4 regions of the Ancylobacter sp. IITR112 genome follow, and region 1 is predicted to be linked to each of the others. Evidence: riboswitches for the same ligand, from Rfam matches in the RefSeq annotation. Region 1 holds a riboswitch; each other region holds the start of a gene.
The links. A riboswitch is a leader RNA that binds a small molecule or an ion and turns the genes downstream of it on or off. The one in region 1 is predicted to bind thiamine pyrophosphate.

Region 1 (5,723 bases):
ATGTGGTGCACAATTACTGGGGCATCATGATCGCCCAGAAGCGGCTGACCTGGTTCACCGCCGGCTATGGCCAGTTGTCCACCATCTTCCCGCTGGTCGTCGTCTCCCCGGCCTATTTCGCCGGCGCGATCCAGCTCGGCCAACTGATGCAGACCTCCTCCGCCTTCGGGCAGGTGCAGAGCTCGTTCTCCTTCCTCATCAACGCCTATACGACGCTGGCGGAGTGGAAGTCGGTGGTCGATCGTCTGGTCGGCTTCGAGCGCTCGGTGCAGGAGACGCAGGCCGAGGCGCTGCGCAGCGAGTTCCGCCGCGTGCCGGCGCACGGGCCGGCGCCGCTGGCAGCGCGCGCTCTGGAAGTGCGGCTGCCGGACGGGCGGGCGCTGCTGGACGTGGCGGCGCTGGATCTGGCGCGCGGCGAGCGGGTGCTGCTCTCCGGCCCCTCGGGCAGCGGCAAGAGCACGCTGCTGCGTGCCATCGCCGGCATCTGGCCGCATGGCCATGGCGAGGTGGGAATCGCGCCCGGCGCGCGGGTGCTGACCCTGCCGCAGCGGCCCTATCTGCCCTATGGCACGCTGCGCGGCGCGCTGGCCTATCCCGACCCGCTGGAAAGCTATGACGACGAGCGTCTGCGCGAGGCGCTGGAAGCGGTCGGACTGCCGGCGCTGGCGGCGCGGCTCGACGAGAGCGGGCCGTGGGCCTCCATCCTCTCCGGGGGCGAGCAGCAGCGCCTTGCCGTTGCCCGTGCCCTGCTGGTGGCGCCGGACGTGCTGCTGCTCGACGAGGCGACCTCGGCGCTGGACGAGGCGAGCGAGGCGGCGCTCTACCGCCTGCTACGGGCGCGGCTGCCGCAGACGGCGCTGCTGTCCATTGGCCATCGCTCGACCCTGATCGAGCAGCATGAGCGCCAGATCGTGCTCACGCGTGAGGGCGAGGGGCCGGCGCGACTGGTCGATCTCCCGCCGGCGCCGGTGGCGGCCTAAGCTTCAGCGCGAGGCGGCGGCGCGGGCCTCCGCCTCGATCGCCAGAGTGCGCTCCAGCAGGATTTCGTAGATCGGCCGCCCGCCCAGCGCCAGGAACACCATATGGGCGAAGATGGCGGTGATCATGACCGGCACCAGCACCGCATAGGCGCTGGTGAGTTCCAGCACCAGCACCATGCCGACCAGCGGTGCGCCGATGGTGGCGGCGAACAGCCCGCCCATGGCGGCGATGGCGAAGGTGGTGTGGGCGAGGTCCGGCAGGGTGAAGAACAATTCCAGTGTCGTGCCGTAGCAAAGACCGATCGTGGTGGCGAGCGCCAGGATCGGCGCGAAGATGCCACCGGCCACGCCGGTGGAATAGCTCGCCATGGTCATGACAAAGCGCAGCAACACCACGAAGACCAGCATGGTGAGGGGGAGATTCTCGCGGGTGAGCTGGACCGCCAGCAATTCCCCGCCCTGTGTCGCCTCCGGCCGTACGAACATGAGCACGCCGACGGTGAGGCCGACAAAGGCCGGGAAAATGTAGAACGAGGTGCGCAGGCCCAAGCGGCGCACATGGTCGAGCGACCAGACCAGCGTGCGGTTGAACACGAAGCCGGCGCCGCCGAGAATGACGCCGAGCACGGCGAAGGCGGGCAGCCAGACATAGGGGATGGTCGCGGCTTCCAGCAGCATATAGGGCTCGCTGCCGGTGAGATATTCGGTGAGGATGGCGCTGGCGATGGAGGCCAGCACCACGGCGATATAGGTGCGCGAGGAATAGGGGAACTGGCGGCGCGTCTCCTCGATGACGAACAGCACGGCGGCGAGCGGGGCGTTGAAGGCGGCGGCGAGGCCGGCGGCGCCGCCGGCGGCGAGCAGGCCGCGCATGTCCTCGCCCGACCATTTCATCAAATCGGACGCCGCCTTGGCGACGGAGGCACCGATATGGATGGTCGGCCCCTCGCGCCCCAGCACCATGCCGGAGGACAGCGAGAGCATGCCGCCAATGAATTTCACCGGCAGCACGCGATGCCAGCGCACCTCGCGCAGCCCTTCCATCGCGCCCTCGATTTCCGGCACGCCGGAGCCGCTGGCTTCCGGGGCGAAGCGGCGCACCAGCCAGAGCGACACCACCGTCATGGCGGCGGCGACCAGCGCGGCGGCGGCATAGAGCGGCAGGCCGTCGAGCCCGAGCCCGGTGTCGAGATAGGCCGGCCAGGCGGCGGTGAGCCGCTCCACCCCGACATGGAAGCCGGAACCGAGAATGCCGACCACCGCGCCGACCGCGATCGCCACCAGATGATACGCCAGATTACCCATGCCTCGCCTCGCCCTCCCTTGTGCCCCGCGCATCGGTAGCATCGGCAGGCGAAGGCTGAAAGGCGTTACGCGGCACGTCATCTCGGCTTTGCGCGCGGGCGGCGTGTCGGAAAGGCCGCAAGGCATGAATGGCCGGGCTCGGCCCGGCCAAGACGGTGGGGGACGGCGTGACAGGCGCGGGGACCCGCCCTGCCACAGCGCCCTCTAGGGCAGAACGGGCGCGTAGACCGACACCGGCTCGACCGTCTCGATCAGGCCGTGGCCCTTCATGAACGCGCCGAAGCGGGCATAGCGGCCGGCATCCAGCCCCGCCGGGGCGTGGGCGAAGCGGCGCAGCGTATCGGTCCAGGCGGTGCGGTTCAGCTCGTCGTCAAGCTTGGGGTTGGCCTTGACGAACAGCCCCCACGCCTCGTCCGGGTGGTTGAGGATGTAGATGGTGGCGTCCTCCACCGCCGCGAGGAAGCGCTTGAGGCGCGGATCGGCGAGCTTGTCCTTGTGGGTGACATAGATCAGCTCGTCGAAAACAGGCACGCCGTGCTCTTCGGGAAAGAAGGCGACGCCTTCCTTGCCCTCCAGCCGGATCTGGGTCAGCTCGAAATTGCGATAGGCGCCGATCACCGCATCGACCTTGCCGGCAATGAGCGCGGGAGAGAGGGCGAAATTGACGTTGATCATGGTCACGTCGGAGGGCTTCAGCCCGGCGCTCGCCAGCATGGTGCCGAGCAGCGCGTCTTCCAGCCCGGCGACGGAATAGCCGACCGTCTTGCCCTTGAGATCGGCGAGCGACTTCACCGGCCCGTCCTTCAGCGCCACCAGCGCGGTGAGCGGGGTGGAGATGAGCGTGCCGAAACGCACCAGCGGCAGGCCTTCCTTCACCTGCAGATAAAGGCTCGGCTGGTAGCTCACCGCGACATCCGCCTGGCCGGCGGCGACAAGGCGCGGCGGGGCGGCGGGATCGGCCGGGGCGACCAGCTCGACATCAAGGTCGTGGGCTTTGAAGAAGCCCTTTTCCTGCGCGATGATCAGCGGGGCGTGGTCGGGGTTCACATACCAGTCGAGCAGGACGGTGAGCTTGTCCGCCGCCGCGGCGGGGGCCAGCGAGAGCGACAGGGCGAGGATGAGGCCGCCGGTGCGGGCGGCAAGGTTCTTGAACATGGATCTCCTCCCAGTTGGAGACCCGGCGCGAGCTTTCGGGGGAAATCCGGCGCGGGAGTCACGCGCCGCGTGAGGCCCCACCGTCGCTCCGTCCCTTCGCCGGCATGACCCGGATCAGGTTCAAAGGGTCTGGCGGCTGCCATCTCAGCCCCTTGGCCTTTCGGCCGGCGGGACACCCCTCGGACATGCGCAGGCTAACAGAGCGGCCGGGCAGGGGCAAATGGGGGCGTTTGGGTCCCGCGCGGCGTCGCCCCCGTGTCCGCCCTCATCCCCGGGCTTGACCCGGGCACCCAGTGACCGGGAGCGCGGTGGAAAGTCTGGGTCCCCGGGTCAAGCCCGGGGATGAGGGAGCGTTTTGGGTCCCGTCCGCCCTACTCCCCCCGCCACCCCCCGCCATAGACGATGCGTTCCACCCCGGCGAAGCGGGCGTGGCGGGTGAGCTCAGTGTCGAGCGCGTCGAGCCGCCCTTTGGTGGCACGCACGCCCGGCTCCAGCCACAGCCGGCGCACATCGAGCGTGCCGGCCTTGCGGTCCGCCTTCATGTCAAGGCGCCCGACCATCCGGTCGCCCTCCAGGATCGGGAAGACGTAATAGCCATAGACGCGCTTTTCCGCCGGCACGAATACCTCGATGCGGTAGGAGAAGCCGAACAGCCGTTCCGCCCGGGCGCGGTCGCGCAGCAGCGGGTCGAACGGGCTCAGCACCCGCAGCCGTGACGGCGGGGCGGGCAGCGAGGCGAACAGGGAGGCGCTGCCGGCGAAGGCGTGCGAGGCGCGGGGCTTGCCGTCTACGCCCTCAAGGAGCACCGGCTCCAACCGGTCGCGGTTCGTCTCCACCCAGGCTTTCGCCTCGGCCGGCGTGACGAGATCCCAGAAGGCGGCGATCTCGCCATGGGTGGCGAAGCCGAGCCGCTGCAGCGCCGAGGAACACGCCCAGTCGATGAACGCGGCCTCATCGACCTCGGCCTCGCGGTGGCGGGCGGGGATGACCCGCTCGGTGAGGTCATAGACCTTCTGGAAGCCCTCGCGCCCGGCAATGGCCAGCGCGCCGGTGCGCCAGTGATATTCGAGCGCGGTCTTTTCCGGGTGCCAGTTCCACCAGCCGCCGGGCGGGCGCTTCTCGGCCTCGAAATGCCGCGCCATCAGCGGGCCTTCGCGGCGCACCCGTTCCAGCACATGGTCGACATAGGTCTCGAAGCCGTTCTCGTGCCATGAGCGCCAGCGCGCGGCGAGCGTCGCTTTCGCGCGGGCGAAGCGGTGCTTCCAATAGGGGAAGAAGGCGCTGGGGATGATGGCCGCGTCATGCGTCCAGTGCTCGAACAGCGCATGGTCCTTTTCCAGCAGCGCCGTGAGATGCTCGCGCCTGTAGCTGGGGTTGCGGGCGAACAGGATGTGGTGATGCGCCCGCTCCACCGTGGCGATGCTGTCCACCTGCACGAAGCCAATCGTCTCGATCAGTTCCAGCAGCCCGGCCTTGCTCAACGCCCCGCGCGGGCGGCTGAGGCCCTGGGTGGCGAGGAAGACGCGGCGTGCATCGGCATTGGCGAGGCGAATCGTCATGGCACCATCATAGGGCGCGTTTGCGCAGGGCATCAGTTCCTGCCGCCGGCGATGAGCGGACCTCTTCGATGGCGGCGAACCCGCCTCGTCCCGGTGCTACCGCGCCCTCCGAAACACGCAGATTCCAATTTTCGCAATCTTCCCGACGACACGCATAGGTGGTATCATGATCCAATAATACAACCTTAGGAGGATGATATGAACAACCAGAAGATCAGCTATTACCGGGCTCGGCTGGAAGAGACGTTTCCGGAGCAGACGCGGCTTCTCCGTGCCGCGCGCAGCGATGAAGAGCAAATCGAGATCTACGGCAAGATTGTTGCGGAGGCGCGTAACGATCTGCGAGTGAAGATTGCCGCCATCAACCACCAGATGCGCACGACGAACGTGGAGTCATTGCTTTCCTCGGTCGGCAATCATCACGATCGCCAGGCGGTTTCGACGGCTTTCGACGCGATGAAATACTTCGCCGAGCTGGAGGACACGTCCGAGACGGCGGTTGTTGCGCTGAACCCGGACCTGCTGGCCACGCTTGTCGCCGCCGAGGGCTCCGCAATCGAGGTTCAGGTTCAAAAACTGCTCGATGGCGTCGAGCGTCTGTCGAAAATGACCGGCAACGACGCGATCCAGACCGCCCTTCAGATCGTCGGATTCAGTTCGGTAGCCATCGGTGCCGTCGCCGGCGCCGTCACCTTCTATCAGCTGATGACCCTCAGCGGTGCTT
Region 2 (5,723 bases), 2.0 Mb from region 1:
TTCACCCCCTGCGGCAGCAGGCGCGGCAGCCAGGAGGCACGGTCGACGATGAGATAGAACGGATCGAGCTTCATCACGCACTCACGCAAGCTTCAGGAGCCGAGAACGGCCCGGCCCATGACCGGGGTGGAGGGCGCGGCCATGTCCCGCACCTCCATCGGATCGGCCAGCACCGCCTCGCGGCCGGCGGCGATGGCGGCGGCGAAGGCGCGCGCCATGCGCACGGGATCGCCGGCCTTGGCCACTGCCGTGTTCAGGAGCACGGCGTCATAGCCGAGTTCCATCGCCGCCGCCGCATGCGAGGGCACGCCGACACCGGCATCCACCACCAGCGGCACGCCGGGGAAATGCGCCCGCAGCGAGCGCAGCCCATAGGGGTTGTTGAGCCCCCGGCCGGAACCGATCGGCGCGCCCCAGGGCATCAGCACCTCGCAGCCGGCAGCGAGCAGCTTTTCCGCCACCACGAGATCCTCCGTGGTGTAGGGGAACACCTGGAAGCCGTCGCGGGTGAGGATACGCGCCGCCTCCACCAGCCCGAACACGTCGGGCTGCAGCGTGTCGTCCTCGCCGATCACCTCCAGCTTCACCCAGGGCGTGCCGAAAAGTTCGCGCGCCATCTCGGCGGTGGTCACCGCTTCCTTCACCGTCTTGCAGCCGGCGGTGTTGGGCAGCACCTTCACCCCGAGGTCGCGGATAAGCTGCCAGAAGCTCTGGCCGGCCTTGGCCGCGCCGGATTCGCGCCGCAGCGACACGGTGACGATGTCGGTGCCGGAAGCGCGGATCGCCTCGGCGAGGATCGCCGGCGAGGGGTATTGCGCCGTGCCGAGCAGCAGGCGCGAGGACACTTGCGTGTCGTAGAAGGTCACCGGGTCGGCCCCGGCGGTCCTCATCGTATCGGTCATCGCATCCATGGTTCATCCACCCTGCATGGGGGCGAGGATTTCCACCCGGTCGCCATCGGCGATCGGGGTCGCCGTGCGGCGCGCGGCCCTCACCATGTCGCCATTCACCGCCGTCGCCACGATGGCGTCGGCGAGTTCGAGTTCGGCCAGAAGCTCCGCCAGCGTGGCGGCGTCGGTGCTGGCCGGCTCACCATTGACGATGATCTTCATCCATCACCTCCGGGAAATACGCCCCGTCAAACGCCAGTTCCGCCGCCCGACGCGCCAGCGCCGGCGCGGCCAGGAAACCGTGGCGGTAGAGGCCGTTCACATAGATCGTGTTGCCACGCTTGCGCAGGCGCGGCAGGTTGTCGGGAAAGGCCGGGCGCACATCCGCGCCGATCTCGACGATTTCCGCCTCGCCGAAGGCGGGGTGCAGCGCATAGACCGCGCCGAGCAGTTCCAGCATGGAACGCCCCGTCACCCGGCCGCGCTCGTCATTCTCGATCGAGGTGGCCCCGATCATGAAATGCCCGTCGCCGCGCGGCACGATATAGACCGGGATGCGCGGGTGCAGCATGCGCACCGGACGGCTCAGTGCCACCTCGGTGGAGTAGAGTACCAGCATCTCCCCCTTCACGCCGCGCAGGTCGGCGAGCGTGTCGCGCGCCGCCAGCCCGCGGCAATCGACCACGAGATCGGCCTCATCGGCCGCGCTGGTCTCATCGTCCACCTCATCGAACCCATCGGCCTCGAAGCGGAAGGTAACCTGATGCTCATCGACCAGCCGCCGGGTCAGCGCCGCAAGCGCCTTGCGCGGCTCAAGATGCGCCTCGCTGGGAAAGAACAGCCCCTGCTCGAAGCGGCCGGCGAGATCGGGTTCGAGCTCGGCGATCCCCGCCCCGTCAAGCCATTGATAATGCTCGGTGCGGCGGGAAAACCGGCGCAGATCGGCGCGGTCGCGCGGCTGGGCGAGCACCAGCGAGCCCTCATTGGGCACATCAGGTACCGCCACCTGCCAGTAAGCCTGTGATTCCAAACCGAGATCGACGATCAGCGGCTCCGCGCTCTCGCGCTCGCACCACGGCGCCAGCATCCCGCCGGCATACCAGGAACAGCCCTGCCCCGAACCCGGCCGGCGGTCCACCACCGTCACCTGCGCGCCGCGCAGCGCGAAGGCGTGGGCGCAGGTGAGCCCGGCCACGCCGGCGCCAACAACCTTCACCCGCATGGCGTTGGCCGTGGGGTAAACCGTTGTCATATCAGTCGATTTCGTGTGAGGAGAAACCATGCACTCCCTCCCTCCGCCAGTGTCAACTGGATCAGGTTCGAAGGGTCGCCATGCCGCGCCGACGCGATGATGGCCTCTCAGCCTCCTGACGAGGCTCCCCCGGACGGTCTGGATATAATCACTCGCCCGGCGAATGTCACCGGCGGTCCACAATATTCGGGCCGCCGCCTTTAGCCGCGCCGGGACAGCGGCACCACATTGCTCGGCACCTTGCGGGTGGCCGCGACGATGGCGCGCTTCAGCGCCTCGCGGCTGAAGGGCTTGCCGAGGCGCGGCAGGCCGGCCTTGGCGTCGGCGGGAAGCTCGGCATAGCCGGTGCCGAGAATGACCGGCAGGCCCGGCCAGCGCTCCTCGATCACCGCCACCATCTGCACCCCGGTCATGCCCTGCATGGCCTGGTCGGTGAGGACGACATCGAAAATCTGGCCGGACTCCAGCAGTTCCAACGCCTCGCGCGCGGACAGCGCCTCGGTGACGACGCAGCCGAGATCTTCCAGCATGGCGCCGGTGGCGGAGAGAACCAGCGGATCGTCGTCGACCACCAGCACACGCTGGGCGCCGTCCTCGCCATCCGGCACGCCACTCTCATCCTCGACCGCGACGGCGGGCGCCGCCGGCACGATGTCGGCGACGGGAAGATAGATCGTCGCCGTCGTTCCCTTGCCGGGCGTGCTCTGCAGCGCCAGCCGGCCGTCCGACTGGGCGGCGAGGCCGTGGACCATGGCGAGGCCGAGCCCGGTGCCCTTGCCGACGCCCTTGGTGGTGAAAAAGGGTTCGGCGGCGCGCGCCAGCGTCTCACCGTCCATGCCGCTGCCGGTATCGGTGATCGAGAGGCAGAAATAGCGCCCCGGCTTGAGCCGGCCCGGCTCGGCCATGTCATCACCATCGCCGACCGTCTCCTCGCGTGCGGCGATGGTGATGACGCCGCCATCCGGCATGGCGTCGCGCGCATTCACCGCGAGGTTGAGCAAAGCGAGTTCAAGCTGGTTGGCATCCACCCGCGCCAGCGGCAGCCCGAGCGGAAAGCGGGTTTCGATACGCACGGCCGGGCCGATGGAGCGGCGCATCATCTCCGCCATGCCGAGCACCAGTTCCGGCACATCGACAGCTTCCGGCTTCAGATCCTGCCGTCGGGCGAAGGCGAGCATGCGCTGCGTCAGCGCCGCCCCCCGCTGCGCCGCCTGCATGGCGTTGCCGAGCAGGGTGCGCAGCCGCGCATCGTCCGGCGCGCGCTTGGCCGCGAGCTCCAGATTGCCCAGCACGACGGCGAGCAGATTGTTGAAATCATGCGCGATGCCGCCGGTGAGCTGGCCGACCGCTTCCAGCTTCTGCGCCTGGCGCAGGGCATCCTCCGTGGCGCGGCGCTCGGTGACATCGACCAGCCCGCACAGCGTGTTGGTCAGATTGCCGGCGGAGTCGCGTTCCGCCACCGCCGACAGCACACAGTCTAGTATATGCCCATCCTTGGCGATGAGCTTGTATTCCGCCTCGCGCAGCTCGCCCGTTTGGAGAAGGCGCGGCCAGTGCTCGCGGTTGCGGCGCTGAGCCGATTCCTCGGTCATGAAGTCGGTCAGCGGGCGTCCGATCACTTCCTCCCGGCTATAGCCGAGCAGGGTCAGCCAGCGGTCGCTGACCTGGGCGATGCAGCCGTCCGGCCCCAGAGAGTGCAGCGGCAGCGGCGTGTGGCGATAGAGTTTGCGGTAGCGCTCCTCGCTCTCGCGCCACGCGCTCGCCTCGCTGTCGGCGAGCAGGGCGACGCGCCGGTCATAGGCCGCGGCGAGAAGCAGCGCGGTGAATATGATGAAGGTCGCGGCCGTCACCACCGCGACCAGCGCGGCATTGTCGATGCCCCCGGTCATAGCCGCCCTGGCCGCGTCGGCCGCCGCATCATGGGCGTCGCCATGGCTGGTGAAGGTCACCCCCATCATCGCGACGTAGTGCATGCCGGCAATGCCGAAGCCGAGCGCCAGCGCCGCCACGGCCCGCTGGAGCGCCGAATGGTTACGGAAGGCGAGCCAGATGGCGAGGGTGGAGGCGGAGATGGCGAGGACAATGGCCGCCCCGACATGGATCATGTCGTAGCTCATGGAGCCCGGCATCCGCATCGCCGCCATGCCGGTATAGTGCATGCCGACAATACCGAGCCCCATGAAGATGCCGCTGAGCAGAATGCCCTCAATGCCGATCCCGGGCCGGCTGGCGCCAAACAGGGCGAGGGCGGTGGCGAACACTGCCAGCAGCAGCGAAGCCAGCGTCAGCTCGGCGCCGTAGGAAACTTCCATGCCCACATTCAGCGCCAGCATGGCGATGAAATGCATCGACCAGATGCCGCCGCCGAGAACCACCGCCGCCGCGCCAAGCCAAACCAGCCCGGCCGATCGGGTGCGGGTCATGCGGCCGGCGAGGTCGAGCGCGGTATAGGACGCCGCGACGGCGATCAGGATCGACAGCGCCACCAGCGCGCTATTGTGGGTCCCGATGATGCTCATGACCGCCGTATGTGTCTCGCCTTCCCTTCGCCGGATGCCCGCGCGGGCCCCGGCCGCGCGTCAGCCGCGGCCGGGGCCCGGCTGCGGCTCTGCGCGCGCCCTAGAGATATCCCATGAACCAGAGAATAAGAATGATCGGCAAAGGAATACCGAGCATCCAGAGAGCTGCGCCCTTAAACATGACCACCTCCTGCATGTGCAGCAAGGGAACACCGCAGGGCCGTCATCGGTTCCAATGCCGACGGGCCCGACAACGCCCATTTCCTCAGTGCCGGTGAACGATGTCCTTTCTCTCCGCCCGCCGTCTCCTGCAGCCCGTGACTCGACGCCTACCCCTCCGCCTGCGCCTTCTGTCCGGCCTCGTCCTGCCCGAGCTCGCCGTGCTCCTTGCGCTGGGCGGCGCGGCGCTGGCGCTGCTGGGCTTCGCCTTCATCGCCGACGAGGTGGTGGAGGGCGAGACCCACGCCTTCGACGAGGCGGTGCTGCTGGCCTTCCGCGCGCCGGGCGACCCGGCCGACCCGCTCGGCCCGCCCTGGCTGGAAATTGTCATGCGCGACGTGACGGCGCTGGGCGGGACGACGGTACTGACGCTGCTCACCCTGATCGTCGCTGGCTTCCTCGCCATTGACGGCAAGCGCGCGGCCGCGCTGTTCGTGCTGGTGGCGACCTCGACCGGCGGGCTGCTCAGCTATGCGCTGAAGCTCGGCTTCGAGCGTCCGCGGCCCGACCTCGTCGCCCATCTCGTCGATGTCCGCACGCTCAGCTTTCCCAGCGGGCACGCCATGGGCTCGGCGGTGACATTCCTCACCCTCGGCGTCCTCATCGTGCGCACCGAACGCAAGCGCCGGGTGAAGGCCTATGCTCTGGCGGTGGCGGTGGGCCTCACTTTGCTGGTCGGCTTCAGCCGCATCTATCTCGGCGTCCACTGGCCGACGGACGTGCTCGCCGGCTGGTGCGCCGGAAGCGGCTGGGCGCTGCTGTGCTGGATCACCGTGCTGCTGCTGCAGCGCCGCGGCAAGGTGGAGAGCGCCAATGGTGCCGGGCCCGAAGCCGGCGCTTCCC
Region 3 (5,723 bases), 1.5 Mb from region 1:
CCGCTGCTGCTGGCGGCCGACCGCACCCCGGCGCTGCGCTATGAGGGCAGCCTCGTCTACCCGCCCGAACCCGCGCTCTGGGGCTGACGCAGCCGCCCGGCGAGGAGCGCGAGCCCCGTTCCCGCCAGCGCCAGCCCGGCGGAGGCGACGAACGCGCCCGGTCCGAAACCCTGCCACAGCGACCCAGCGACGAGCGTTGCCCCCGCCATGGCGATTGCCGTCGCCCAGGCCGCCAGCGCCTGCACGCTCGCCCCGCGCCCGGGCGGGGCATGGCGGGCGACCAGTTCCACCGCGCCGAGATAGGTGCAGCCGAAGGTCAAGGCGTGCAGCGGCTGCAAGAGGAGCAGGAACAGCAGCGGCGGATCCATCGCCATGACGGAAAAGCGCAGCACCCCGGCCAGCCCTCCGATCAGCAGCAGCTTTTCCGGCCCCAGCCGCCGCGTCACCCGCGTGCCGTAATGGAACAGCACCACCTCCGCCAGCACGCCGAGCGACCAGAGCAGGCCGATCAGCGTGCTGGACAGCCCCTTGCCCTGCCACATCAGCGAGGCGAAGGCGTAGAGCACCGCGTGCGCGCTCTGCACCAGCGCCGCCGCCGCCATGCCGACGAACAGCACCGGCGCGAGGCCCTTCAGCGCCGAGGGGCGCCGGGCCGGGCCGCCAGGGGGCATCTCATGCGGCGCCGGGCGCACCTCGCGCAGCGTCGCCGCCGCCAGCGCCGCCGCGACGCTGGCCGCCACGATCAGCCAGATCACCGTGTCCGGCGGCACCGCGACGAGAAACGCCCCGCCGAGCAGGCCGCCGGCCAGCAGGTTGCCGCCAATGAAGGCCATGGAACCCCAGAGCCGCACCCGTCCATAGTCGATCAGACCCTCGCGCCGGCGCGCCACCGCATAGGCGTCGAGCACCGGCAGGCTGGGCTGCCAGAACACGGCGGCGAGGCCGAGCCCGATGAGGATGAAGCTGGCGCTGGGGGCGAAGGCGATGCCGGCGAAGCACAGGGCGGTGGCGGCGGCATAGATGATGAGCGTCGCGCGCGGGCGCCCGCTGCGGTCGGCCAGCAGGCCGCCGAGCGGCATGGTGACGAGGCGCACCACCTGCGGCACGGCGAGCGCCAGCGCGATCATCGCCGCGTCGAAGCCCCGCCCTTCCAGCCAGACCGGGAAGAACGGCATGAACACGCCAATGCCGAAGAACAGCCCGGCATAGGCGGCGGAGATGGCGTGGCGGGGGGCGATGAGGGGCACGGGACGGCTCGCGGAAGCCTTCCCGGCTTAGCAGGCCGCGCGTCGCCGCACCACTGGCGTGCTCACCACCAGGCGTGGAAGTGGTGCACCGGCCCGTGCCCCTGGCCGATGGCGAGTTCTTCCGAGCGGGCCAGCGCCTTGGTCAGGTAGTCCTTCGCCGCCGCCACCGCCTCGCGCAGCCCAAGCCCCTTGGCGAGGCCGGCGGCGATGGCGGAGGACAGGGTGCAGCCGGTGCCATGGGTGTTGCGGGTGACGATGCGCGGCGCGGTGAACTCCACGAAGCCTTCCGAATCGAGCAGCACGTCGACGCTTTCCGGTCCCTCGCCATGGCCGCCCTTGATCAGCACCGCGCGCGGGCCCATGGCGAGCAGAAGCTGCGCCTGCGCCCGCACGCCGGCGAGATCTTCGGCCAGTGCTGCGTCGAGCAGGGCGGCGGCTTCCGGCAGGTTCGGGGTGATCAGCAGCGCCTGCGGCAGCAATTCGCGGCGCAGCGTGTCGATGGCTTCCGGCACCAGCAGCCGGTCGCCGGAGGCGGCGATCATCACGGGGTCGAGCACCACGGTCGCCGCGCCGTGCCGCGCGAGGCCCTTTGCCACCTCGATGATCGCCTCGGGGCGAGAGAGCATGCCGATCTTCACCGCATCGACCGCGAGATCGGACAGCACCGCGTCGATCTGCGCCGCGATGAAGGCGGGCGGCACGTCGTGAATGCCGGTGACGCCGCGCGTGTTCTGCGCGGTGAGCGCGGTGATGACGCTGGCGCCATAGACGCCGAGCGCGGAAAAGGTCTTGAGATCGGCCTGGATGCCGGCGCCGCCGCCGCTGTCCGAGCCCGCCATCGTCACCGCAATCGGTGTGGAGCCTGCCATGCTACGCCTCCCCTCGCCGCGCGGGGTGGAGGCGTCGCGACGGGAGACCGGCACCCGGCGCGCGCGATCCGTTCCCTCCGCCGGCATGACCCGGATCAGGTTCGTGGGTTGGCAGCGCGCCCGCGGGCCCGCCTGTGCCTCTCAGCCCGCCGCGCCTTCGCGCCTTGGGCACCCCAACGTGATCGTCCTGCGCGAGATAGGCGAGGACGCGCACGCGCGCAAGGCGTCGTCGCGCCAGGACCGAGCGGGGCTTGCGCCGCCCTCCGCCTTCTGTTTCCTATCGGCCTCCCGATCGACGCTCCCGCCCCCAGCCGGAAGACCGCCATGGTTCCCTTCTTCATGCAGATCAAATGTCAGCTCGGCCGCGCCTATGAGGTGGCGAACGCCATCGCCGACGCCGAGATCGCCTCGGAGATCTATTCCACCGCCGGCGAGTTCGACCTGCTGGTCAAGTTCTATGTGCCCGAAGGCACCGATATCGGCCATTTCGTCAATGAGAAGGTGCAGCTCTTCCCCGGCATCCAGGACACACGCACGCTGATCACCTTCAAGGCGTTCTGAGCGCCGTCACGGCGCCGGCGCGGCGGGCGGGGTCGAGGCCGCCTCGTCCTGCGTCCGGTCGATGCCGAGCTGGCGCTCGCGCCAGATGACGAACAGCCCGGCGCCGATGACGATGGCGCCGCCAAGCAGCACGAGCAGCGGCGGCACCTCGGCGAACAGCACGAAGCCGAGCACCAGCGACCACAGCATGGCGGAATAGGCGAAGGGCGCCACGACCGAGGCCGGGGCGTAGCGGTAGCTCTCGGTGAGCAATATCTGCCCGACCCCGCCGAGAAAGCCGATGGTCAGCAGCAGCGCCCCTTCCCGCCCGCTCGGCAGCACCCAGCCCCAGCCGGCGGTGGCAAGCCCCGCCAGCGCGGCCAGCGCCTGGAAATAGAACACGATCGAGGCGGTGGTCTCGGTCTGGGTGAGGCGGCGCACCTGCACCATCGCCCCGGCGGTGAACGCCGCCGCCATCAGCGCCAGCAGCGCACCGATGAGATGGCCGGGCGTGTCGAAGGAGCCATGCATGTGTGGCCACAGCATCACCACCACCCCGCCGAGCCCCACCGCCACCGCCACCCAGCGATAAATCTGCACCCGCTCGCCCAGCAGCAGCGCCGCCAGCATGACGGTGAGCAGCGGCGAGGCGAAGCTGATGGCGGTGGCGTCCGCCAGCGGGAGCCGCGCCAGCGCCGCGAAGCTCAGCCCCATGGCGCACACGCCGATGGTGCCGCGGAGAATATGGCCGAGCGGGTTGGCGGTGCGCACCGCCGCTCCGATCTCGCCCCGCCACGCCAGCAGGGCCAGCAGCGGGAACAGCGCGAAGAAGGAGCGTGAGAACACCACTTCGCCGGTCGGAACATGATCCGAGACGATGCGGACAAGGGCCGACATGATGGTGAAGAGGAACGTCGCGCCGACCTGCAGCGCGATGCCCTTGAGCGCGTTCATGATGCCGCCATGGAGCACGGTTCCCGGCGCCCCGCAAGCGCGCCGAAAGGCTTAATCATCAGGGGAACGGATCGCCCCCCGCCAGCGCGATGCCGCCGAAGACGACGAGCCCCGCCAGAGCGAGGCAGGCGAGCGCAAGGCCGACCCGGCCCGGCGTCGCCGGCGCCCGGTCGTCATAACGCCCGGCCGGCTTGGTGCCCGTGATCATGGCGCGGATGAGATTGTCGCGGCCGAACAGCGAATAGGCGATGTTGCTTGCCACATGCAGGCCGATCAGCGCCAGCAGATAGGGGTAGAGCCTCTGGTGCCAGACAGAGGCGGCTCGAATGGTCTCGTCGCTCGCCACCGATGTCATCGGGCCGTAGACGATGATGTCGTCGCTGGTGAACAGGCCGGTAAGCCCCTGCGCCGCCACCAGCCCCAGCAGCGCCATTACCACCCAGCCGCCGAGCGGATTATGGCCGAGAAAATGCTGCGGCCGTCCCCTGAGTAGGCTCGCCGCATAGCGCAGCACGGCGCGCGGGCCGCGCAGGAAGCCGGCAAAGCGCGCCGTCGAACCGCCGACCAGCCCCCACAGCAGGCGGAACACCACCACCACGAGGATGGCGAGGCCGTTCCACTGGTGCCAGACCAGCCCGGCATCGCCATAATAGCGGCTGAGAAAGGCGAGCCCGACCAGCGCGGCCAGCCCCCATTTGGCCAGCCGCGTCGGCAGGTCCCACGCCAGCAGCGGCGCCGGCGCGGGAGGGGTCACGCGATCCCCCGTCAATTCTTCTGCCGGTAATTGTCGTGGCAGGCGCCGCAATTGCGGATCACGCCGGGAAAGTTCGCCTTGAAGCTGGCCTCATCGGTGATCGCCGCGCGGGCGGCGGCGGCGTCGGTGCCGAGTTCGGCGAAGCGGGCGTCGAAATCCGCCTTGTTGCTCCAGATCGCCGGCAGCGCGTCGCTGTCGGGATCGGAATCGGAGCCCGCCGGGAACAGGCCCGGCAGCACTTTGGCGTTCTTGACATAGATCTCGAGCGCGGCCTGCACCTGGGCGAGATCGAAGGGCACGCTGCCGCGCAGCATGCCGCCGACCGGCTTGGTGACATCGCCGAACTGCTTCAGCAGCGCCTGGCGCTCCTTCACGACATCGGTCTGGGCGACCGCCAGGCTGGCGGCAAAAGCGGTGATCATGCCGGCTGCAAGCGCAACCGTCAGGCGGCGGACCATGAAAAGCTCCCTCATTCACGCGCCGGACGGCGCGCGCGCCTCACGAGCTTATTGGCCGGAGGTAGGATGGCAATGAGTGCGGCGTCCCGGTCGCGCGCTCGTGATGCGAAAAGCCTGTATGGTGAATACCTAATGCCTCTTGCGGATCGTGGTTTTCCGCATTTTCATCGGCACGCAATGACCCTACGTCAAAAGAACAGCCGTCAAAGAGAGAGAAACGCCATGTCGATCCGCACCATCCTGCTGCACGCCGCCCCGGATTCGGGCTTCAACGACCGTCTGGCCTTCGCTGTCGGGCTGGCGCGCCAGACCGGCGGCCAGCTCAAGGCGGTCTACACGCTCTACCCTGCCGGGGTGCCGCGCGTCGGCCGGGCGCTCTCCATCTATGTGAATGAACTGGTGCATGAGGCGCGCGAGAAGGAAGCCGCCCTGAAGGCGCAGTTCGAGGCCGCGATCACGGAGGCCGGGGTAAAGGGCGACTGGCACACGGTCGAGGGCGAGGTCACCGCCGCGCTGCGCGACGAAGTCACTTTCGCCGATGTCACGGTGGTGAGCGAAACCCGCTACGGCACGGTGGATGACGAACTCGCCGCCACCCTGCCGGAGCATCTCGCCCTCGCCTGCAACGGCCCGATCATCGTGGTGCCGACCGCCAAGCCGGTGCCGACCCGCCTCGGCAAGGTGGTGGTGGCGTGGAAACCCTCGCGCGAGGCCGGCCATGCCGTGCGCTTCGCCCTGCCGGTGCTCGCCCTCGCCGACGAGGTGGACGTACTCACCGTCCAGGAGAGCAAGGCCGATGTCGCCGCCTCCGGCGCCCGGCTGACCGCCTATCTCGCCAGCCACGGCGTCAACGCCAAGCATCACCATGTCGCGCAGGGCCACGCCAATGTGGTCATCCCGC
Region 4 (5,723 bases), 2.4 Mb from region 1:
CGGTGGAAAAGACCGGCACCGCTTCGGCGCATGCCTGATCGGATCGCCGTCCCGGCCGGCCTTGCCGCCGGGACGCACCGAAAGACCTGGGATCAGGGGCCCCTCGCGGGCCCCTTTTTCATGCGCGAGTGATCAGCCGCCCGTGGCGGCGGCCAGCGCGAGGTCGGCGAGATACTCGACCTTCAGGCTGGCGGCCGGCCCGAGGCGGGCAAGCGCCGCGCGATCGAACCAGCGCGCTTCCAGCGCATCGTCCGCCGCGACCGGCTCGCCCGCCTGCCATCGGCAAAGCACGGCGATCATCGCGAAATGATGGGCGAGGGCGCCCGCGCTGTCGTGCTCGATGAAGTCCAGCACGGTGATGAGGCGCGGGGCCCCGGCGACAAGGCCGGTTTCCTCGTGCAACTCGCGCAGCGCCGCGTCCAGATAGGGCTCGCCCGGCTCCACCCGCCCGCCGGGAAAACCCCACAGCCCCTGGTCCGGCGGATTGGCGCGGCGCACCAGCAGCATCGCGCCCTCGCGTTCCACGAGGGCGAGGACGGCGACGGTGGGGCGGACAGGGGGCGGCGTCATGCAGAGAGGGCTCCCGGTTGAGAACGCGGCCGGGAGTGCCCCGGCCGCGCCAAAAACTACTCCGCCGCTGTGACATCGCGATAGAGCTGGCCGCCGCCGTCGCGGAAGCGGGCAGCCATGTCCTCCATGCCCTGCGCGGCCTCTTCCGCCTGCCGGGCGGTGTCACGGATTTCGTGACTGATCTTCATCGAGCAGAATTTCGGCCCGCACATGGAGCAGAAATGGGCCAGCTTGTGCGCCTCCTTCGGCAGGGTCTCGTCATGGAAGGCGAGGGCGGTGTCGGGGTCGAGAGCGAGGTTGAACTGATCCTGCCAGCGGAACTCGAAGCGTGCCCGCGAAAGCGCGTCGTCCCAGGCCCGCGCCAGCGGGTGGCCCTTGGCGAGGTCGGCGGCGTGGGCGGCGATCTTGTAGGTGATGACGCCGGTCTTCACGTCGTCGCGGTTGGGCAGGCCGAGATGCTCCTTCGGCGTGACATAGCAGAGCATGGCGGTGCCGAACCAGCCGATCATCGCCGCGCCGATGGCGCTGGTGATGTGGTCATAGCCCGGCGCGATGTCGGTGGTCAGCGGCCCGAGCGTGTAGAAGGGCGCTTCCCCGCAGGTGGCGAGCTGCTTTTCCATATTGGCCTTGATCTTGTGCATGGGCACATGGCCGGGGCCCTCGATCATCACCTGGCAGTCGTTCTGCCAGGCGATCTGCGTCAGCTCGCCCAGCGTCTCCAGCTCGGCGAACTGCGCCGCGTCATTGGCGTCGGCGATGGAGCCGGGGCGCAGCCCGTCGCCGAGCGAGAAGGTGACATCATAGGCGCGCATGATCTCGCAGATCTCGGCGAATCGCTCATAGAGGAAGCTCTCGCGGTGATGGGCGAGGCACCATTTCGCCATGATGGAGCCGCCGCGCGAGACGATGCCGGTGACGCGGTTGGCGGTGAGCGGCACATGGGCGAGCCGCACCCCGGCATGGATGGTGAAATAGTCCACGCCCTGCTCCGCCTGTTCGACCAGTGTGTCGCGAAACACCTCCCAATTGAGGTCCTCGGCGATGCCGCCGACCTTCTCCAGCGCCTGATAGATCGGCACCGTGCCGATCGGCACCGGCGCGTTCCGCACGATCCAGTCGCGAATGTTGTGGATATTCCGCCCGGTGGAGAGGTCCATCACCGTGTCGGCGCCCCAGCGGATCGCCCACACCATCTTGTCCACCTCGTCCGCCACGGAGGAAGTGACGGCGGAATTGCCGATATTGGCGTTGATCTTGACGAGGAAATTGCGGCCGATCGCCATCGGCTCCAATTCGCCATGGTTGATATTGGCGGGAATGACGGCGCGCCCGCGCGCCACCTCGTCGCGCACGAATTCCGGCGTCACCACATCGGGAATCGCCGCGCCGAAATCCTCGCCGTCGCGGAGGATCTCACGCATCCGCTCGCGCAGGCCGTTCTCGCGCAGGGCGACATATTCCATCTCCGCCGTGACGATGCCGGCGCGGGCATAGGCCATCTGCGTCACCGCGCCGGCTCTCGCGCGCAGCGGGCGATGGGCGAGCGGGAAGGGCGTGACCAGCTTCTCGGCGGGGACATGGCCGTTATCCTCCGGCTTCACCGCGCGCCCGTCATAGGCCTCCACATCGCCGCGCGCGCGCACCCAGGCGTCACGCGGGCGCGCGAGGCCGGCGGCGATGTCGATGCGGGCGTCCGGGTCGGTATAGGGGCCGGAGGCGTCATAGACCGCGAGATTGGGCTCGCCGGCCGAGGGGTGCAAAAGGATTTCGCGGAACGGCACGCGGAAGCCGCGCACGGTGCATTCAGCATAAATCCGCCGCGAGCCGGGAATCGGCCCGGTGGCGACGCTGGGAGTGTCGGGGGATTTGGTCGACATGCTGGATCTCCTGAACCATGGGTTGGGGAGATCCGGGCGTATGACGTTGGGGAAGGATGGCGCGGCGGCACGCAAGCGGGCGCACGACGATGCCATTCGGTTCCGATCCCTTCGCCGGCATGACCCGGATCAGGTTCGAAGGGTCATCGCGTTGCCTTGCCGTTCGGCATGGCCGGCGCTCTCTCAGCCCCCTAGCGGGGCTCCCCTTGGAACGGGTCGATCTTCAACGAAAGGGCGGGCGGGGTCAATCGCCTGAACCTTCACCCTGCCGCCGCCGTAATCCTGTAGATTGCTGACGAGGCTGAACAGGTTGAACGACTTTTGGGGAGAACCATGCCGGGCACAACCATCCGCCGCTGGAAGACGACACTGGGCCGGCTGGCCGTGATGGCGGCGCTGGCGGCGCCGCTCGCCCTCGCCACGGCTGCCCGTGCGCAGGAGGAGTGCGGACGCAGCGGCGCCGGCTTCGACGCCTTTCTCGCCCGCTTCAAGCAGCAGGCGGTGGCGGAAGGCGTGTCCCCGCGCACCGTGTCGGCCGCGCTCAACGGGCTGAGCTATGCCCCCGACATTGTCGGCACCGATCGCGGGCAGAAGGTGTTCGGCCAGAGTTTCTTCCAGTTTTCCGACCGTATGGTTGCCAATTACCGCATCCAGCAGGGGAAGCAGAAGATTCAGGCCAATCCCGATCTCTTCGGCCGGATCGAGCAGCGCTTCGGTGTGCCCGGCGCGGTGCTGGTGGCGTTCTGGGGGCTGGAGACCGATTTCGGCGCCTTCATGGGCGACAAGCCGACCATTCGCTCCGTCGCCACTCTCGCCTGGGACTGCCGGCGCTCGGAGATGTTCCGCACCCAGTTGATGGCGGCGCTGAAGATCATCGACCGCGGCGACCTCACGGTGCAGACCATGCGCGGGCCCTGGGCGGGGGAACTCGGCCAGTTCCAGTTCCTGCCCGATCACTATCTCAATTACGGCGTCGATTTCGACGGCGACGGGCGGGTCGATCTCATCCGCTCGGCGCCGGATGCGCTGGCCTCCGCAGCGAACTACATCAAGGCGCTGGGCTGGAAGGCCGGCCAGCCCTGGCTGGAAGAGGTACGGGTGCCGCCGAACCTGCCGTGGGATCAGGCGGACCTGTCGATCAAGATTCCCCGGTCGCAATGGGCGCGCATGGGCGTGGTGCGGGCCGGCGGCGGCCAGCTTCCCGCCGACCAGCTTCCCGCCTCGCTGCTGCTGCCGATGGGGCGCAACGGGCCGGCCTTCCTCGTCTATCCCAATTTCGACGTGTTCACCGAGTGGAACAACTCGCTGACCTACGCCACGTCGGCCGCCTATCTGGCCTCGCGCGTCGCCGGGGCCGGGCCGTTCAACCGCGGGCAGGGCGACAGGATCCCGGTGCTTTCCATGGCGGAGGTCAAGGATCTGCAGACCATGCTGAACGCGCGCGGGCACCATGTCGGGCGCATTGACGGCATTGTCGGCGCGGCGACGCGGCAGGCGATCAAGGTCGAGCAGATGCGGCTCGGCCTGCCGGCCGATTCCTACCCGACGCCGGAGCTGGTGGCGGCGCTGCGCGCGGGCAAGTGAGGGCGTGTCGCGGCCTCACAGCACCGGCACGCCCTGCTGCTTGGCCTTCACTTCCGGCTCGACATGGATGTTGACCAGGATATCGGCGACCTCGGCTTCCAGTGCGTCCTCGATACGGTCGCAGATGGCGTGCGCCTGGCTCACCGGCATGTCGCCGGGCACGACGAGGTGGAAGTCGACAAAGGTCATGCGCCCGGCCTGGCGGGTGCGCAGATCATGCGCCTCGATGGCGCCGGTGGCCTCGGCGGCGATGCGCTTGCGGATGCGCTCCAGCGTCTCCGCCGGCACCGCCTGATCCATCAGCCCGCCGACGCTTTCCTTCAGCACCGACCAACCCGACCACAGGATGTTCACCGCGACGAGGCCGGCGAGCACGAGATCGAGCTTCTCCCAGCCGGACAGCACCGCCAGCACCACGCCGAGCAGCACGCCGGCGGAGGACAGTACGTCGGTGAAGAGATGCCGCCCGTCGGCCGCCAGCGCCGGGGAGCGCGCGCGCCGGCCTTCGCGGATCAGCACCGCGCACCAGATGCCGTTGATGACCGTCGCGGCGGCGTTGATCGCCAGACCCTGCGGCGAGGCATCGAAGCTGTGCGGCTCCAGCCAGCCGAGATAGACCTCGCGCAGGATCGAGATCGCCGCCACCACGATCAGCACGCCGACGATGACGGCGGAAAAATACTCGGCCTTGGCATAGCCATAGGGATGGGCGGCGTCGGCCGGCTTGGCGCTGACCCGCAGCGCCAGCACCGCCGTGATGGCGGTCGCCACATTGACGATGCTCTCCAGCGCGTCCGAATACAGCGCGACGCTGCCGGTGAGCAGGAAGGCGAGATATTTCAGCCCCAGCACGGCGAGGCTGATGCCGACATTGATCAAGGTGATCCGCGAGGAGAGAGCCATCGGCGCATTCCCGTTCCGGCGCCGCGCGCCCGCTGCCGCAGCGCTTAGTCGGTCAGCGGGCGGAAATCAAGCAAGCGCAAGGGTTTGCAAGTCGTTCGCAGAAGCAGGTGCCGCCCCGCGAGGCGCGGGACTCAGGCGTTGGCCTGGCGCGGCAGCAGCGCCCCGCGATGGCGGATCACCTGCCCGGCGAGTTGGTGCCCCGCCGTCGCCGCCGCCGCCGGGGCTTCGCCCGCAAGGCGCGCGGCGAGATAGGCGGCGTTGAAGCTGTCGCCCGCCGCCGTGGTGTCCACCGGCACCACCGGCTGCGGGATGGCGACGAGCTGCGCCGTGCCTCCGCTCATCACCAGCGCTCCCTCGGCGCCGTTCTTCACCACGATTTCCTGCACGCCGAAGGTGGCGAGCCGCTCGGCGGTGGCGGTGGGCGAGCCGTCGCCCCACAGGTTCGCCTCGTCCTCGAAGGTGGGCAGGGCGATGGAGGTGCGCTTGAGCGCCTCGGCATAGACGGCGCGGGCGCGGGCCACGTCGCCGCCCCAGTTGCGCGGGCGGAAATTGCCGTCGAACACGATGCGGGTGCCGCGCTCGCGGGCGAATTCGATGGTGGCCAGCAGGCGACCCAGCCCGGCATTGGAATAGAGCGAGAGAGTGATGCCCGAGAGATAGATGAGCTTGGCCTCGATCAGCGCCTCGCACACCGCTTCCCAGCCGGGGAGTTCGAACAGGTCGCGCGCCGGGGCTGTGTCGCGCCAATAGGTGAAGCGGCGCTCGCCCGACCGGTCGATGTCGATGAGA

Region 2: it holds a riboswitch for thiamine pyrophosphate, as region 1 does, so the genes downstream of both, thiO (glycine oxidase ThiO) here and AAC979_RS02335 (ABC transporter substrate-binding protein) in region 1, are expected to answer to the same signal.
Region 3: it holds a riboswitch for thiamine pyrophosphate, as region 1 does, so the genes downstream of both, thiD (bifunctional hydroxymethylpyrimidine kinase/phosphomethylpyrimidine kinase) here and AAC979_RS02335 (ABC transporter substrate-binding protein) in region 1, are expected to answer to the same signal.
Region 4: it holds a riboswitch for thiamine pyrophosphate, as region 1 does, so the genes downstream of both, thiC (phosphomethylpyrimidine synthase ThiC) here and AAC979_RS02335 (ABC transporter substrate-binding protein) in region 1, are expected to answer to the same signal.

Annotation. Positions count from the first base shown of each region.
Region 1 covers NZ_JBGCUS010000001.1:531,390-537,112, forward strand. Annotated here, with positions in the region: gene AAC979_RS02325 (ABC transporter ATP-binding protein/permease) at 1-980, shown strand, start outside; gene clcA (H(+)/Cl(-) exchange transporter ClcA) at 984-2,285, opposite strand; gene AAC979_RS02335 (ABC transporter substrate-binding protein) at 2,490-3,440, opposite strand; TPP riboswitch at 3,515-3,630, opposite strand; gene AAC979_RS02340 (winged helix-turn-helix domain-containing protein) at 3,812-4,999, opposite strand; gene AAC979_RS02345 (hypothetical protein) at 5,198-5,723, shown strand, end outside.
Region 2 covers NZ_JBGCUS010000001.1:2,541,605-2,547,327, forward strand. Annotated here, with positions in the region: gene AAC979_RS12190 (thiamine phosphate synthase) at 1-74, opposite strand, end outside; gene AAC979_RS12195 (thiazole synthase) at 93-911, opposite strand; gene thiS (sulfur carrier protein ThiS) at 915-1,112, opposite strand; gene thiO (glycine oxidase ThiO) at 1,090-2,112, opposite strand; TPP riboswitch at 2,164-2,283, opposite strand; gene AAC979_RS12210 (MHYT domain-containing protein) at 2,343-4,661, opposite strand; gene AAC979_RS12215 (phosphatase PAP2 family protein) at 4,943-5,723, shown strand, end outside.
Region 3 covers NZ_JBGCUS010000001.1:2,037,455-2,043,177, forward strand. Annotated here, with positions in the region: gene dgcA (N-acetyl-D-Glu racemase DgcA) at 1-87, shown strand, start outside; gene AAC979_RS09910 (MFS transporter) at 57-1,247, opposite strand; gene thiD (bifunctional hydroxymethylpyrimidine kinase/phosphomethylpyrimidine kinase) at 1,310-2,116, opposite strand; TPP riboswitch at 2,172-2,302, opposite strand; gene AAC979_RS09920 (Lrp/AsnC ligand binding domain-containing protein) at 2,441-2,677, shown strand; gene AAC979_RS09925 (DMT family transporter) at 2,684-3,610, opposite strand; gene AAC979_RS09930 (cytochrome b/b6 domain-containing protein) at 3,669-4,364, opposite strand; gene AAC979_RS09935 (cytochrome c) at 4,376-4,822, opposite strand; gene AAC979_RS09940 (universal stress protein) at 5,045-5,723, shown strand, end outside.
Region 4 covers NZ_JBGCUS010000001.1:2,951,795-2,957,517, reverse strand. Annotated here, with positions in the region: gene oxlT (oxalate/formate MFS antiporter) at 1-38, shown strand, start outside; gene AAC979_RS14130 (NUDIX hydrolase) at 133-570, opposite strand; gene thiC (phosphomethylpyrimidine synthase ThiC) at 627-2,447, opposite strand; TPP riboswitch at 2,537-2,664, opposite strand; gene AAC979_RS14120 (lytic murein transglycosylase) at 2,781-4,031, shown strand; gene AAC979_RS14115 (cation diffusion facilitator family transporter) at 4,047-4,934, opposite strand; gene AAC979_RS14110 (sugar kinase) at 5,066-5,723, opposite strand, start outside.